Regions from separate parts of the Superficieibacter sp. genome, predicted to be linked through region 1. Evidence: predicted binding sites of a transcription regulator. Region 1 holds the regulator's gene; the other holds the start of a gene.
What was found. Region 1 encodes CRP, which controls carbon source genes, mostly activating them, when cyclic AMP is high. Its sites were predicted from a motif close to ATGTGANNNNNNTCACAT; they were not measured.

Region 1 (7,364 bases):
GCTGCGCCGCAGGCTTCAGTTCACCCCGGTCTGGCAGCGTCTGGATCTGCCGGACGGTGATTTTGTCGATCTGGCGTGGAGTGAAGATCCGTCGCAGGCGCAGCACAAACCCCGGCTGGTGGTCTTTCACGGGCTGGAAGGCAGCCTGCATAGTCCTTACGTCCACGGCCTGATCCAGTCTGCCAGCGAGCAGGGCTGGCTGGGCGTGGTGATGCATTTTCGCGGCTGTAGCGGCGAGCCAAACCGCCTGAACCGCATCTATCACTCCGGCGAAACGGAAGACGGTAGCTGGTTTTTACACTGGCTGAAACGCGAATTCGGCCCCGCGCCGACCGCCGCCGTGGGCTATTCACTCGGCGGTAACATGCTGGCGTGCCTGCTGGCGAAAGCAGGCGCGGACGCGCCGCTCGACGCCGCCGTGATTGTCTCCGCGCCGTTTGTGCTGGAAGCGTGCAGCTACCATATGGAAAAAGGCTTTTCCCGCGTTTATCAGCGCTATTTGCTTAACCTGCTGAAAGGCAACGCGTCGCGAAAACTCAAAGCCTATCCCGGCACCCTGCCGATTGAGCTGGCGCAGTTGAAGCGCGTGCGCCGCCTGCGCGATTTTGATGACTTGATCACCGCACGCATCCACGGTTTTGCTGACGCGATTGATTACTATCGTCAGTGCAGCGCCATGCCGTTACTTAATCAGATCGCTAAACCGACGCTGATCATCCATGCTAAAGACGATCCTTTTATGGATCACCACGTTATTCCCGATCCCGCCACCTTACCGCCGCAGGTTGAGTACCAGCTTACCGAGCACGGCGGTCACGTTGGCTTTGTCGGCGGTACGCTGCGCCGCCCGGAAATGTGGCTGGAAAAACGCATTCCCGACTGGCTGAAAACCTATCTCGGAGCCTGAAGATGATTATTCCCTGGCAGGATCTTGACCCTGTAACCCTCGATAGCCTGATCGAAAGCTTTGTCTTGCGTGAAGGCACCGATTATGGTGAACATGAGCGCTCACTGGCGCAAAAAGTCGCCGACGTAAAGCACCAGTTACAAACCGGCGAAGCCGTGCTGGTCTGGTCAGAGTTGCATGAGACGGTCAATATCATGCCTCGCAAGCAGTTTCGCGGCTAAATAACTGATAATCAGGGAGTAGCTATGTCTGCCAAACATCCGGTGATTGCGGTCACAGGCTCCAGCGGGGCAGGAACCACCACCACCAGCCTCGCCTTTCGCAAGATCTTTGCCCAGCTCAGCCTGCACGCGGCGGAAGTCGAAGGGGACAGTTTCCATCGCTACACCCGCCCGGAAATGGATATGGCGATCCGTAAAGCGCGCGATCTTGGTCGGCACATTAGTTATTTCGGCCCGGAGGCGAACGATTTCGGCCTGCTGGAACAAACCTTTATTGAATACGGACGGTCGGGCACCGGGCAGGCGCGAAAATACCTGCATACCTATGATGAAGCAGTGCCGTGGAATCAGGTGCCCGGCACCTTCACGCCGTGGCAGCCGCTGCCGGAACCGACCGACGTGCTGTTTTATGAAGGACTGCATGGCGGCGTGGTGACGCCGCAGCATGACGTCGCCCGCCATGTTGATTTGCTGGTGGGCGTGGTGCCTATTGTTAACCTCGAGTGGATCCAGAAACTGATCCGCGATACCAGCGAGCGTGGGCATTCGCGCGAGGCGGTGATGGACTCGGTGGTGCGTTCAATGGAGGACTACATTAACTTCATCACCCCGCAGTTCTCCCGCACCCATATCAACTTCCAGCGGGTGCCGACCGTTGACACCTCCAACCCGTTTGCCGCCAAAGGCATCCCGTCGCTGGATGAAAGCTTTGTGGTGATCCACTTCCGCAACCTCGAAGGCATCGATTTCCCCTGGCTGCTGGCGATGCTGCAAGGCTCATTTATATCTCACATCAATACTTTAGTGGTGCCGGGCGGGAAAATGGGGCTGGCGATGGAGCTGATCATGCTGCCGCTGGTTCAGCGGCTGGTGGAAGGCAAAAAAATCGAATAGCCGGGCGCGAGGCCCGGCGACGGATCAGGCAACGTTCACTTCGTATGAATGGGTAATATTCACGGCTTTTTCCAGCATCAGCGCTACCGAACAGTATTTCTCTGCCGAGAGGTCTACCGCGCGGGACACGGCGCTGTCTTTCAAATCGTGACCGGTGACGATAAAGTGCAAATTGATATGGGTGAACAGGCGCGGGGCCTCTTCACGGCGCTCTGAGGTCAGTTTCACCTCACAGTGGGTAACCTCCTGACGCCCCTTTTGCAGGATCGACACCACGTCAATCGCACTGCATCCGCCTGCCGCCATCAGCACCATTTCCATCGGGCTGGGCGCTTTATCACCGGAGTTACCGTCCATTAAAATCTGGTGGCCGGAAGCCGACTCGCCCAGGAACGTTAACCCTTCAACCCACTTCACTCGCGCTTGCATATTCATCAACTCCCGTATGGCAATTTTCTTCCCAGATTACGCGCACATAACAATTCTCGCAACGGAAGGCGACCTGCGTCATGCTGAAGCGAGACACCAGGAGACAGGCGGCAAAAGCTATGCTAAAACAGACGGGATGCTACAGTGATATATTGACTTAGTGCATGTATGCACGGGTCATCAGATACACGGCTGCGGAACATACCGACAGTCAGCTTCCCCGCCAGAGGGAAGGACACGATTGCAACCCCGGAGGCAACGTCATTTAGCCGCCGGAGATAGTTTATAACAGAGGATAACCGCGCATGGTGCTTGGCAAACCGCAAACAGACCCGACTCTAGAATGGTTCTTGTCTCATTGCCATATTCATAAGTACCCATCAAAGAGCACGCTGATTCACCAGGGTGAAAAAGCGGAAACGTTGTATTACATCGTTAAAGGCTCCGTGGCAGTGCTGATCAAAGATGAAGAAGGGAAAGAGATGATCCTTTCTTATCTCAACCAGGGCGATTTCATCGGTGAACTGGGCCTGTTTGAAGAAGGTCAGGAGCGTAGCGCCTGGGTGCGGGCCAAAACCGCCTGTGAAGTCGCAGAAATTTCCTACAAGAAATTCCGTCAGCTGATCCAGGTTAACCCGGACATTCTGATGCGTCTTTCAGCGCAAATGGCGCGTCGCTTACAGGTCACGTCTGAGAAAGTGGGCAATCTCGCCTTCCTTGACGTAACCGGCCGCATCGCGCAGACGCTGCTTAACCTCGCCAAACAGCCGGACGCGATGACTCACCCGGACGGTATGCAGATCAAAATCACCCGTCAGGAAATCGGCCAGATCGTTGGCTGCTCGCGTGAAACCGTCGGCCGCATTCTGAAAATGCTGGAAGATCAGAGCCTGATCTCCGCACACGGTAAAACCATCGTCGTTTACGGCACCCGCTAAGTTCGTTCACCGGCGCATTCCACTGCGAATGCGCCGGTTTCGTTATTCTCTATGTGGCGCAGGCTGATCTATCACCCGGAAGTGAATTACGCACTACGACAAACCCTGGTGCTCTGTTTGCCCGTGGCTGTCGGTCTGATAATCGATCGGCTTCAGTATGGCCTGCTCTTCTCGCTGGTGCCCGCCTGCTGCAACATCGCCGGTCTGGATACCCCGCACAAACGCTTTTTCAAACGTCTGATTGTCGGCGGCTCGCTGTTCGCAGGCAGTAGCCTGGCGGTACAGCTTTTGCTGGCGCAGGGCGCGCCGCTGCCGCTGGTGCTTACCGCGCTGGCGCTGATCCTCGGCGTTACCGCGGAAATCAGTCCGCTGCATGCACGTCTGCTCCCGGCCTCATTAATTGCAGCCATTTTCACGCTTAGCCTCGCGGGGTCCGTTCCGGTCTGGCAGCCGATGCTGCTCTACGCGACGGGTACGCTCTGGTACGGTTTATTTAACTGGTTCTGGTTCTGGCTGTGGCGCGAACAGCCGCTGCGCGAGTCGCTCAGCCTGCTTTACCGCCAGCTTGCCGACTATTGCGAAGCCAAATACAGCCTGCTGACCCAGCATGTCGATCCGCAAAAAGCCCTTCCGCCGCTGCTTGCCCGCCAGCAAAAAACGGTCGATCTCATTACCCAGTGCTATCAACAGCTGTACATGCTGTCGGAGAAAAAACACCATAACTACAGGCGGCTGCGCTGGATGTTCCAGATGGCACTGGATTTGCAGGAACATATTTCGGTCAGCCTACACCAGCCGGAAGAGGTACAAAAGCTGGTAGAACAAAGCCATGCGGAAGCGGTGATCCGCTGGAATGCGCAAACCGTTGCCGCCCGTCTGCGGGTGATGGCGGACGATATTCTGTACCATCATTATTCTGGCCGCTTCAATATGGACAAGCAGATCGGCGCGCTGGAGAAAATCGCCCGTCAGAACCCGGATAACCCGGTGGGTCAGTTCTGCGCCTGGCACTTTAGCCGTATCGCCCGCGTGCTGCGCACCCTGCGTCCGCTTTATCCGCGTGATTTAATGGCCGACCGCCAGCGCCGTCTGCCGCTGTGGGCGGCGCTGAAAAGCTATTTATCGCTGAAGTCCCCCGCCCTGCGCACCTCGGCGCGTCTTAGCGTCATGCTCAGTATCGCCAGCCTGGCGGGAAGCGTTCTCCACCTGCCGAAGCCCTACTGGATCTTAATGACCATCATGTTCGTCACCCAAAACGGCTACGGTGCCACGCGGGTGCGCATTCTGCATCGAACGCTTGGCACGCTGGTGGGGCTGGTCATCGCCGGGGCGACGCTGCATTTTAACGTCCCGGACGGTTTTACGCTCTGCGCCATGTTGGCGATCACCCTTATCAGCTATCTGATCCTGCGCAAAAATTACGGCTGGGCGATGATCGGTTTTACAGTCACGGCGGTGTACACCCTCCAGTTGATCAATCTTAACGGCGAACAGTTTATTCTGCCGAGGATGATCGACACTGCGCTGGGCTGCCTGATTGCATTCGGCGGCATGGTCTGGCTGTGGCCGCAGTGGCAAAGCGGCCTGCTGCGCAAGAACGCAGACAGTGCGCTGGAGGCGGACCAGGAGGCACTGCGGCTGATTTTAAGCGACGATCCGCAGGCTCCGACCCTGGCGTACCAGCGGATGCGGGTCAACCAGGCGCATAACGCGCTGTTTAACTCGCTGAACCAGGCCATGCAGGAGCCGGGATTTAATAGCCGGTATCTGGAAGATATGAAACTGTGGGTCACGCACAGCCAGTTTATTGTCGAGCATATCAACGCCATGACCACGCTGGCACGCGAGCACAATATGCTGACGCCGGATCTGGCGCAGCGTTATCTGCAATCCTGTGAAATTGCGCTGCAACGCTGCCAGCAGCGGCTGAAATCTGACGGGCCGGGCAGCGCGGGGGATGTCAATATTCTCGAAGCGCCGGACGCCGCCCCGCAAGGGCCGTTAAGCACCATGGAGCGGCATCTGGAGCGCATTCTGGGGCATCTGAACACCATGCATACCATTTCGTCGGTAGCCTGGCGTCAACGCCCGCATCATGGGATTTGGCTCAAGAGAACTAAGCGTTAACCCGTTTCGCCACCGCCTGCGCGAAGCGTTCCAGCCCTTCGTGAATATCCGCCTCTTCTACCACCAGCGACGGGGCAAAGCGCATTACGTCCGGTCCGGCGTTCAGCACCATCACGCCTTCCTGCGCGGCGGCATACAGGAAATCCCGCGCACAGCCTTTGTACTGCGGCTTCAGCTCTGCGCCAATCAGCAGGCCCATTCCACGAATATCGCTGAAAATAGCGTATTTCTGGTCGATTTTTTGCAGATGCTCAACAAAAATCTGCCGTTTGGCGTTTACGCCGTCGAGCACGTGCGGCGTATTGATGATATCGAACGCCGCGCCCGCGACCGCGCAGGCCAGCGGGTTGCCGCCGTAGGTCGAACCGTGCGATCCGGCATGAAAGGCGCTGGCAATATCCTGGGTGGTTAGCATCGCGCTGATCGGAAAACCGCCGCCGAGCGCTTTGGCGCTGGTGAGAATATCCGGCGTCACGCCGTAGTGCATATAAGCAAAGAGATCGCCGGTGCGCCCCATTCCGCATTGCACTTCGTCAAAGACCAGCAGCGCCTGATGCTGATCGCACAGTTCGCGCAGCCCCTGCAAGAATTCCGGCGTCGCCGCCGTCACGCCGCCCTCACCCTGAATCGGCTCGACCACTACCGCGCAGGTATGATCGTCCATTACCGCTTTTACCGCGTGCAGGTCATTAAACGGGACGTGAATAATGTCAGCCGGTTTTGGACCAAAGCCGTCGGAGTATTTGGGTTGCCCGCCGACCGAGACGGTAAACAGCGAACGTCCGTGAAATGCGTTATGGAAGGCGATGATTTTGGTTTTGTAGGGACTGTGACGGGTGGAGGCATAGTAACGCGCCAGCTTAAAAGCGGTTTCGTTGGCTTCGGTGCCGGAGTTCATGAACACCACGCGCTCGGCAAAAGTGGCCTCGACAATCTTACGGCCCAGGCGTAGCGCTGGCTCGTTGGTGAACACGTTGCTGGTGTGCCACAGCGTTTCACCCTGCGTTTTCAGCGCCTCAACCAGCGCCGGATGACAGTGACCCAGTGCCGTCACCGCAATCCCACCGGCAAAGTCAACGTACTCCTTCCCCTGCTGATCCCACACCCGGCTGCCCAGCCCCTTGACCGGGATAAATTCTGCGGGTGCATAAATTGGCAGAATCACTTCATCAAACGTTGCGCGGGTAATTGCCGGTTGTTCAGTTGCCATGTGACGCCCATCCTCTTCATGCATAACTTAATATATAGTCATAAAATATGCATAAAAAATCATTCAATGGCAACTATAAATCAGCGATGCAGGAAATTCGCCAGCAGTTGATGGCCCTGTTCGCTGAGAATACTTTCCGGGTGAAACTGTACCCCTTCCAGATCCCATTCGCGGTGGCGAATGCCCATAATCTCCTGGGTGTCGCTCCAGGCCGTCACCCCAAAAATGTCCGGCAGCGTCGGCGGGTCGATGACTAACGAATGGTAGCGGGTGACGGTCAGCGGATTGTTCAGCCCGTGAAAAACGCCGCTGTCGTTATGCGTCACCGGCGAGGTTTTACCGTGCATGACTTTTTCCGCACGCACAATAGTCGCGCCAAACGCCTGGGCGATAGCCTGATGACCCAGACACACGCCCAGAATCGGCAGCCTGCCTGCATAATGCCGGATCGCCGCCAGCGAAATCCCCGCCTCGTCCGGCGTGCAGGGACCGGGAGAAATCACCAGCTTTTGTGGGTTGAGCGCGGCAATCTGCGTCAGGGTGAGTTGATCGTTGCGATGCACCTGCACCTGCGCGCCCAGTTCGCTGAAATACTGGAACAGGTTCCAGGTAAAGGAATCATAGTTGTCGATGATAAG
Region 2 (7,364 bases), on a different contig from region 1:
GTACTACAAACGTTAACGGCTTAAATTACAGAACGTCAATCGCGTTCAGTTCTTTGAAAGCCTGCTCCAGACGAGTCACCATAGTGACCTGGGCAGCACGCAGCCATGCGCGCGGATCGTAGTATTTTTTGTTCGGCTGGTCAGCGCCTTTCGGGTTACCCAGCTGGCCCTGGAGGTAATCTTCGTTCGCTTTGTAGTAGTTCAGAACACCTTCCCAGGTCGCCCATTGGGTATCGGTATCGATGTTCATTTTCACTACGCCGTAGCTTACAGAGTCTTTGATTTCCTGAGCAGTAGAACCGGAACCGCCGTGGAATACGAAGTTCAGGCTGTTGTGCGGCAGGTTATGTTTCTTAGAAACATATTCCTGAGAATCGCGCAGGATAGTCGGGGTCAGCTTAACGTTACCCGGCTTGTACACACCGTGTACGTTACCGAAGGACGCTGCGATGGTGAAGCGCGGGCTGATTTTGCTCAGCTCGGTGTACGCGTAATCAACGTCTTCCGGCTGGGTATACAGTGCAGAAGCGTCCATGTGGCTGTTGTCCACGCCGTCTTCTTCACCGCCGGTGCAACCCAGTTCCAGTTCCAGAGTCATGTCGATTTTCGCCATGCGCGCCAGGTACTTAGAGCACAGCTCGATGTTTTCTTCCAGAGACTCTTCGGACAGGTCGATCATGTGAGAAGAGAACAGCGGTTTGCCGGTAGCAGCAAAGTGTTTTTCACCCGCGTCCAGCAGGCCGTCGATCCACGGCAGCAGTTTTTTCGCGCAGTGGTCAGTGTGCAGGATCACCGGCACGCCGTAGTGTTCAGCCATCTGGTGAACGTGGTGCGCACCAGAGATTGCACCGAGGATAGCAGCCTGCTGGCCTTCGCCTTTGAAGCCTTTACCGGCGATGAATGCAGCACCACCGTTAGAGAACTGAACGATAACCGGCGCTTTTACTTTCGCAGCTGCTTCAATAACGGCGTTAATGGAGTCAGTACCCACGCAGTTAACCGCTGGCAGAGCAAAATTGTTTTCTTTTGCTACCTGGAATACTTTCTGTACGTCATCACCAGTGATTACGCCTGGTTTTACGAAATCAAAAATTTTAGACATGTTTATGAGTCCTGTATCTGTATCTTCAACCGTGGAAACGATCGCAAGCGGATAAAAAGGCGGGATGACTCCCGCCTGAACGCGTTTTACTTCTTCGCACGCTCTTCGAGCATGGCGACTGCAGGCAGAACTTTACCTTCCACGAATTCGAGGAATGCGCCGCCGCCAGTGGAGATGTAGGAGATCTTGTCAGCGATGCCGAACAGGTCGATAGCTGCCAGAGTGTCACCGCCGCCTGCGATAGAGAACGCTTCGCTCTCAGCGATAGCGTTAGCGACAATTTCAGTGCCTTTGCGGAAGTTCGGGAATTCGAACACGCCAACCGGACCGTTCCACAGAATGGTTTTGGCATTCTTCAGGATTTCAGCCAGCTGCTGTGCAGATGCGTCGCCGATATCCAGGATCTGCTCATCGTCTTTTACGTCGTTAACGGATTTCAGCGTTGCCGTTGCGGATTCAGAGAATTCAGTCGCTACGCGAACGTCCGTCGGAACCGGGATGTCGCAGGTAGTCAGCAGGCGTTTGGCTTCGTCTACCAGATCTGCTTCGTACAGGGATTTACCTACGTTGTGGCCCTGGGCGGCAACGAAGGTGTTAGCGATACCGCCGCCAACGATCAGCTGGTCAGCGATTTTGGACAGGGAGTCCAGCACGGTCAGTTTGGTGGACACTTTAGAGCCACCCACGATAGCGACCATCGGACGAGCCGGTTCTTTCAGCGCTTTACCCAGCGCGTCCAGTTCGTCAGCCAGCAGCGGGCCTGCGCAGGCAACATCAGCAAATTTGCCGATACCGTGCGTAGACGCCTGGGCGCGGTGAGCCGTACCGAATGCGTCCATTACGAACACGTCGCACAGTGCGGCGTATTTTTTGGACAGTGCTTCGTCGTCTTTCTTCTCGCCTTTGTTAAAGCGAACGTTTTCCAGAACCACCAGCTCGCCAGCAGCAACTTCAACGCCATCGAGGTAATCTTTTACCAGGCGAACCGGGCTGGAAAGTTTGTCTTTCAGGTAGTTAACAACCGGCAGCAGAGAGAATTCTTCGTTGTACTCGCCTTCGGTAGGGCGACCCAGGTGGGAAGTGACCATCACTTTTGCACCCTGTTTCAGGGCCAGTTCGATAGTCGGCAGGGAAGCACGGATACGCGCGTCGCTGGTGACTTTCCCTTCTTTAACAGGTACGTTCAGATCGGCACGAATAAAAACGCGTTTTCCAGCCAGATCCAGATCGGTCATCTTAATTACAGACATGGTGAATCCTCTCGTTGATTCTTAAAGTTTTGCAGACGCAATAAGCGTCTTACCTGAAACCTGTTGCGGCCATGGCTAACGTCGTGTCGAGCATTCGGTTAGCAAAGCCCCATTCGTTATCACACCAGACCAGCGTTTTGATCAGGTGCGCGCCACTTACTCGCGTTTGCGTGCCGTCAACAATGGCACTGTGCGGATCGTGGTTAAAATCAGTTGAGACCAACGGTAATTCCGTATAATCAACTATACCATGAAATGCTTCCTGCGCTGCTTTTTGCAGCAACAGATTGACTTCACAGGCTTTTACCGGCGCTTTCACGGTGACGCTAAGGTCGATTGCCGTCACGTTAATCGTCGGCACGCGCACCGCTATCGCCTCAAAGCAGTCGGTAAACTGCGGCAGAATGCGGGCGATCCCGGCAGCCAGTTTGGTATCAACCGGAATAATTGACTGGCTGGCCGCACGCGTGCGGCGCAGATCCGGGTGATACGCGTCAATCACCTGCTGATCGTGCATCGCAGAGTGAATGGTCGTGACCGTACCGGACTCAATGCCAAAGGCATCATCCAGCAATTTGATCACCGGAATTATACAGTTTGTGGTACAGGAGGCGTTGGAAACAATGCGGTGTTCCGCAAGCAGTGCGTCGTGATTGACGCCAAAGACCACCGTCGCGTCGAGATCGTTGCTGCCGGGATGAGAAAAGAGCACCTTCTTCGCGCCAGCGGCCAGATGCATTTCGCCGTGTTCGCGGCTGCCGTAAACGCCGGTACAGTCCAGCACCACGTCAACGCCCAGCTCTTGCCACGGGAGATGATTGATAGCGCGCTCGTGCAGAAGACGAATGGCGTCATCACCAATGAATAGCTGTTCCCGCTCCTGGCGGACATCCCAGGCAAAACGACCGTGGCTGGTGTCGTATTTCAATAAGTGTGCGATGCCCGCAGCGTCGGCCAGTTCATTGATTGCCACTACGGTGATTTCCGCCCGACGCCCGGATTCATATAAAGCACGAACCACGTTGCGCCCGATGCGACCGAAGCCATTAATCGCTACGCGTACGGTCATAGATCTCCTGCAAAGCTTTCCCGGATCTCGTGAAGCAGACAGAGTAATGCAGCCACACGTTGAGGGAAACCTTGCCTGTCACAAACTGCGACTGATTGGTTAATTGTCGAACACTTAATCGACTGAAACGGTTCAGCTAGAATAAGCGAATCGGGGAATAAAAGGAATTATTGCCGCCTGGCTTAGCACATTTATCTGATCTGGGTCACATTTTTTGCCTGCATAAAACGGGCGATTATTCCATCTGCCGGATTGCGCATAAGCGTTGTCAGATCTTTTGTTTGCCGCCGCCTCCTTTTCCTGATTTATATCAGAGACGCACAGGGATCGCGCTTATAAAATCCGCGCCACGTCCGAGTTTCGGAGTAATCACCCGTCATGATACAGAACATTACCACTCAGTTTACCGCCTCTGACGCGCGCTTTTATGCCCTGCGCCTGTTGCCCGGTGAAGAGGTCTTTTCCCGCCTGCACGCCTTTATTCAGGCGCAGTCTGTTCGCGCGGGCTGGATAGCAGGCTGTACCGGTAGCCTGACGAATGCCGCGCTGCGCTATGCGGGGCAGGAGGAAACCACCCTGCTCACCGGCACGTTTGAAGTGATCTCGCTTAGCGGCACGCTGGAGCTGACCGGCGAGCATCTGCACCTGTCCATTTCCGATCCGCAAGGCGCGATGCTCGGCGGGCATATGATGCCCGGCTGTACCGTGCGCACCACGCTGGAACTGGTGATCGGCGAGCTTACGACACTGGCCTTTAGCCGCCAGCCCTGCCCCCTTTCCGGCTATGACGAATTAGTCATTTCGCCACGTTAACACCGCAAAACAGAAGAGGTTTATATGGCCGCGCGCCGTTTTTCCAGCCAGGCTCTGGCACTGATTGTGATTTGTATCGCCATCAACATGATTGGCGGTCAACTGGTCAGCATGTTGAAGCTGCCCATTTTTCTTGATTCGATTGGTACGCTGATCGCCGCCGTGCTGCTTGGTCCGTGGATCGGCATGTTAACCGGGCTGCTGACCAATCTGCTCTGGGGTCTGCTCACCGATCCTATCGCCGCCGCCTTTGCGCCGGTGGCGATGGTCATTGGCCTGGTCGCAGGCTGGCTGGCGCGCCTCGGTGGGTTCCGCACGCTGCCGAAAGTCATCGTGAGCGGCGTGATCATTACCCTGGCGGTGACCATCGTTGCCGTCCCGCTGCGCACCGCGCTGTTTGGCGGCGTGACCGGCAGCGGCGCGGATCTGTTCGTCGCGTGGATGCACTCGATGGGTCAAGACCTGCTGGAGTCGGTGGCGATCACCGTCCTGGGGGCGAATCTGGTGGATAAGATCCTAACTGCCATTATCGTCTGGGTGCTGCTGCGCCAGCTTCCGCTGCGTACCGTGCGCCATTTCCCCGGCACGGCGGCGGTACGCTAAATGCATCCGTTTACCTCGCTGACACTGTGGGCGCTGGCGGCATGTACCACACTGCTGATGCCAGCGGGTAATCTGTTGATGTTCTACAGCGCGGCAACCTTTCTGGCGCTGCTGCTGTTGCCCGCCACCCGCCGCCGGGCGCGCTATGTGGCGTGGCTGATGTTTTCCCTCGGCGCGGGTCTGTGGCTGGTTCACGGTGGCTGGGTGACGGCGTGGATCGGCGGGCAGCCACGCGATCCGCAGCGCTGGGCGCACGCGATTACCCTCTGGCTGCGCATTCTGGCTATCGTCTCCACTTCCCAGCTATGGATGCAGTATGTGCCGGTTCGCCAGTTTATTCGCGCGCTGTTCGCCTCGCGCCTGCCGCCGGGCATGGCCTATCTGTTCGCCGGGCCGTTGCTGGTCGTCGAGCAGCTAAAGCAGCAGCTTGCCACGATTTATGAAGCGCAACGCGCGCGCGGCGTGCCGCTCGACGGGCGCTGGTATCAGCGGCTGAAAGCGATCCCGGCGCTGATTGTGCCGTTAACCCATAACGCGCTGAACGATCTGGCGGTACGCGGCGCGGCGCTGGACATGCGCGCCTTTCGCCTGCATCCGCGTCGCACGACGCTCTGGGCACCGCGAGATCCCCTTTGGCAACGGCTGTTACGCTATGGCATGGTCGTCGCGGCGCTGGCTGAGGCAGGAGTATGGCTATGGTTACGCTAGAGAATTTCTGTTTTCAGCCCCTTCACGGCACCCAGCCGCCGCGCGTGCTGAACTGGCAGTATTCGCAGCCCGGCATGGTGCTGATTGTCGGCGGCAACGGCAGCGGTAAAAGCACGCTGGCGCAACTGCTGGCCGGGTGGTATCCCGATTTTCTGCCGGGCAGCATCAGCGGTCTGGCGACGTTGCTGGGCGAGCCGGTGGGTAAACGTTCACTGGCTGAGCAGGCGCAAACCATTCAGCTGGTCCAGCAGTCACCGTATTTGCAACTTTCCGGCTGTACCTTCAGCGTGGAAGAAGAAGTGGCTTTCGGCCCGGAAAATTTGTGCCTGCCGGAAGCGGAGATCCTCGCGCGCATTGACGCCGCGCTAACGCTGACCGATTGCCAGTCGCTGCGCCATCGCCATCCGGGAACCCTTTCCGGCGGAGAAACCCAGCGGGTGGTGATCGCCTGTGCGCTGGCAATGCAGCCGCGCCTGCTGCTGCTGGACGAAGCCTTCAGCCGCCTGACACCTCAGGCCACCCGACGGCTGCTCGAACGCCTTCAGGCGTGGGCCGCCGACGCACAGGCGCTGATCGTGCTGCTGGAGCGCAAGCGCGATCCTTTCCTTCATTATTGTCAGCACGGCTGGCAACTGTCCGCCGGGGAGCTGGTGTCTATATGCTAACGCTCGATGATGTCACCTTCCGCTGGCCGGATGCGCCGGACGACTGCCTGCGCGGCGTTTCGCTGACCCTTGCCAGCGGTGAATGGCTGGCGCTGACCGGCGATAACGGAGCCGGAAAATCCACGCTGCTGCGCCTGATGGCCGGGTTACTGACGCCCTCTGCGGGCCGTATTACCTTGCAGGGCACACCGCTGGCGCAGATGAAAAACCGTCAGCGCGCCGCCGCCATTGGCGTGCTTTTTCAGGAGGCGGAAAATCAGATTTTCCACAGTCAGGTGGCAAAAGAGGTGGCGTTTGGTCTGCGTCTGCAAAACCTGCCCGCCGAAGAAATTGCGCAACGTACCGCCGATGCGCTGGCGCTGTGTGAATTAGAAGACGTTGCCGACGCGCATCCGCTGGATCTGCATACCGCGCAGCGGCGGATGGTCGCCGTTGCCAGCCTCGCGGCGATGGCTCCGCCGCTGGTGCTGCTTGATGAACCCAGCCGCGATTTTGACGAATACTGGCTGGGCGTATTCGAGCGCTGGCTCGCCACCTGCCGCCAGCGTGGCACAACGGTACTGGCGATCAGTCATGACGCCGGGTTTACCCGCCGCCATTTTCCCCGGACGATCCGTCTGGCAGAGGGCAAAGCCGACATTCGCGATACCCGCCGTCCGGCATCATCGCAAGCGTAACGTCCGCAGGCAGACTGCCCGCCAGCACGCGTTCAACGTTAGGGCCGTCGGTACGCAGATAAAACGCTTCCGCTTCGTCCAGAGACAGCCCGCCAGCCACTTTGCGGGCGATCAGCCGCTGGCGCAGCACCTGCGGCGGCGCTTTGATGAAGATCGAAAAATCGCAAAACTCGCGCAGGCCGCGCCAGCGGGCGTCGTCCAGCAGCAGCCAGTTGCCTTCGACAATCACAATGGGCGCAGTGACCTGAATCGCCTGTTCCTGCGGATCGTGTTTTTGCCGGTCATACTGCGGCCAGCTTCCCTCCCCTGCGCGAATGTGTCGCAGATTTTGCGCCAGCTTTTCGACGTTGAACGTTTCCGGCGCGCCTTTAAACGGGCGCAGGCCGTGCTCATCAAGCCAGTGGTTGTAGTGATGGAAGCCGTCCATCGGCAGCGTCTGGATCGCGGGTAGCGTGGCGTCCTGGCGGCAGAGATATT

Region 2: a site for CRP is predicted at 3,615-3,632, ahead of epd (erythrose-4-phosphate dehydrogenase). Genes of this name have one in related genera too.

What each region holds. Positions count from the first base shown of each region.
Region 1 is NZ_DAMAPU010000017.1:65,872-73,235, forward strand. It holds gene RT197_RS19795 (hydrolase) at 1-907, shown strand, start outside; gene RT197_RS19800 (YheU family protein) at 910-1,128, shown strand; gene RT197_RS19805 (phosphoribulokinase) at 1,153-2,022, shown strand; gene RT197_RS19810 (OsmC family protein) at 2,047-2,451, opposite strand; gene crp (cAMP-activated global transcriptional regulator CRP) at 2,757-3,389, shown strand; gene RT197_RS19820 (YccS/YhfK family putative transporter) at 3,441-5,516, shown strand; gene RT197_RS19825 (aspartate aminotransferase family protein) at 5,506-6,726, opposite strand; gene pabA (aminodeoxychorismate synthase component 2) at 6,807-7,364, opposite strand, start outside.
Region 2 is NZ_DAMAPU010000002.1:422,009-429,372, reverse strand. It holds gene fbaA (class II fructose-bisphosphate aldolase) at 26-1,102, opposite strand; gene pgk (phosphoglycerate kinase) at 1,189-2,352, opposite strand; gene epd (erythrose-4-phosphate dehydrogenase) at 2,402-3,421, opposite strand; gene RT197_RS06370 (DNA-binding protein) at 3,800-4,234, shown strand; gene RT197_RS06365 (ECF transporter S component) at 4,259-4,837, shown strand; gene RT197_RS06360 (energy-coupling factor transporter transmembrane component T) at 4,838-5,545, shown strand; gene RT197_RS06355 (ABC transporter ATP-binding protein) at 5,533-6,210, shown strand; gene RT197_RS06350 (ATP-binding cassette domain-containing protein) at 6,204-6,887, shown strand; gene RT197_RS06345 (nucleoside/nucleotide kinase family protein) at 6,796-7,364, opposite strand, start outside.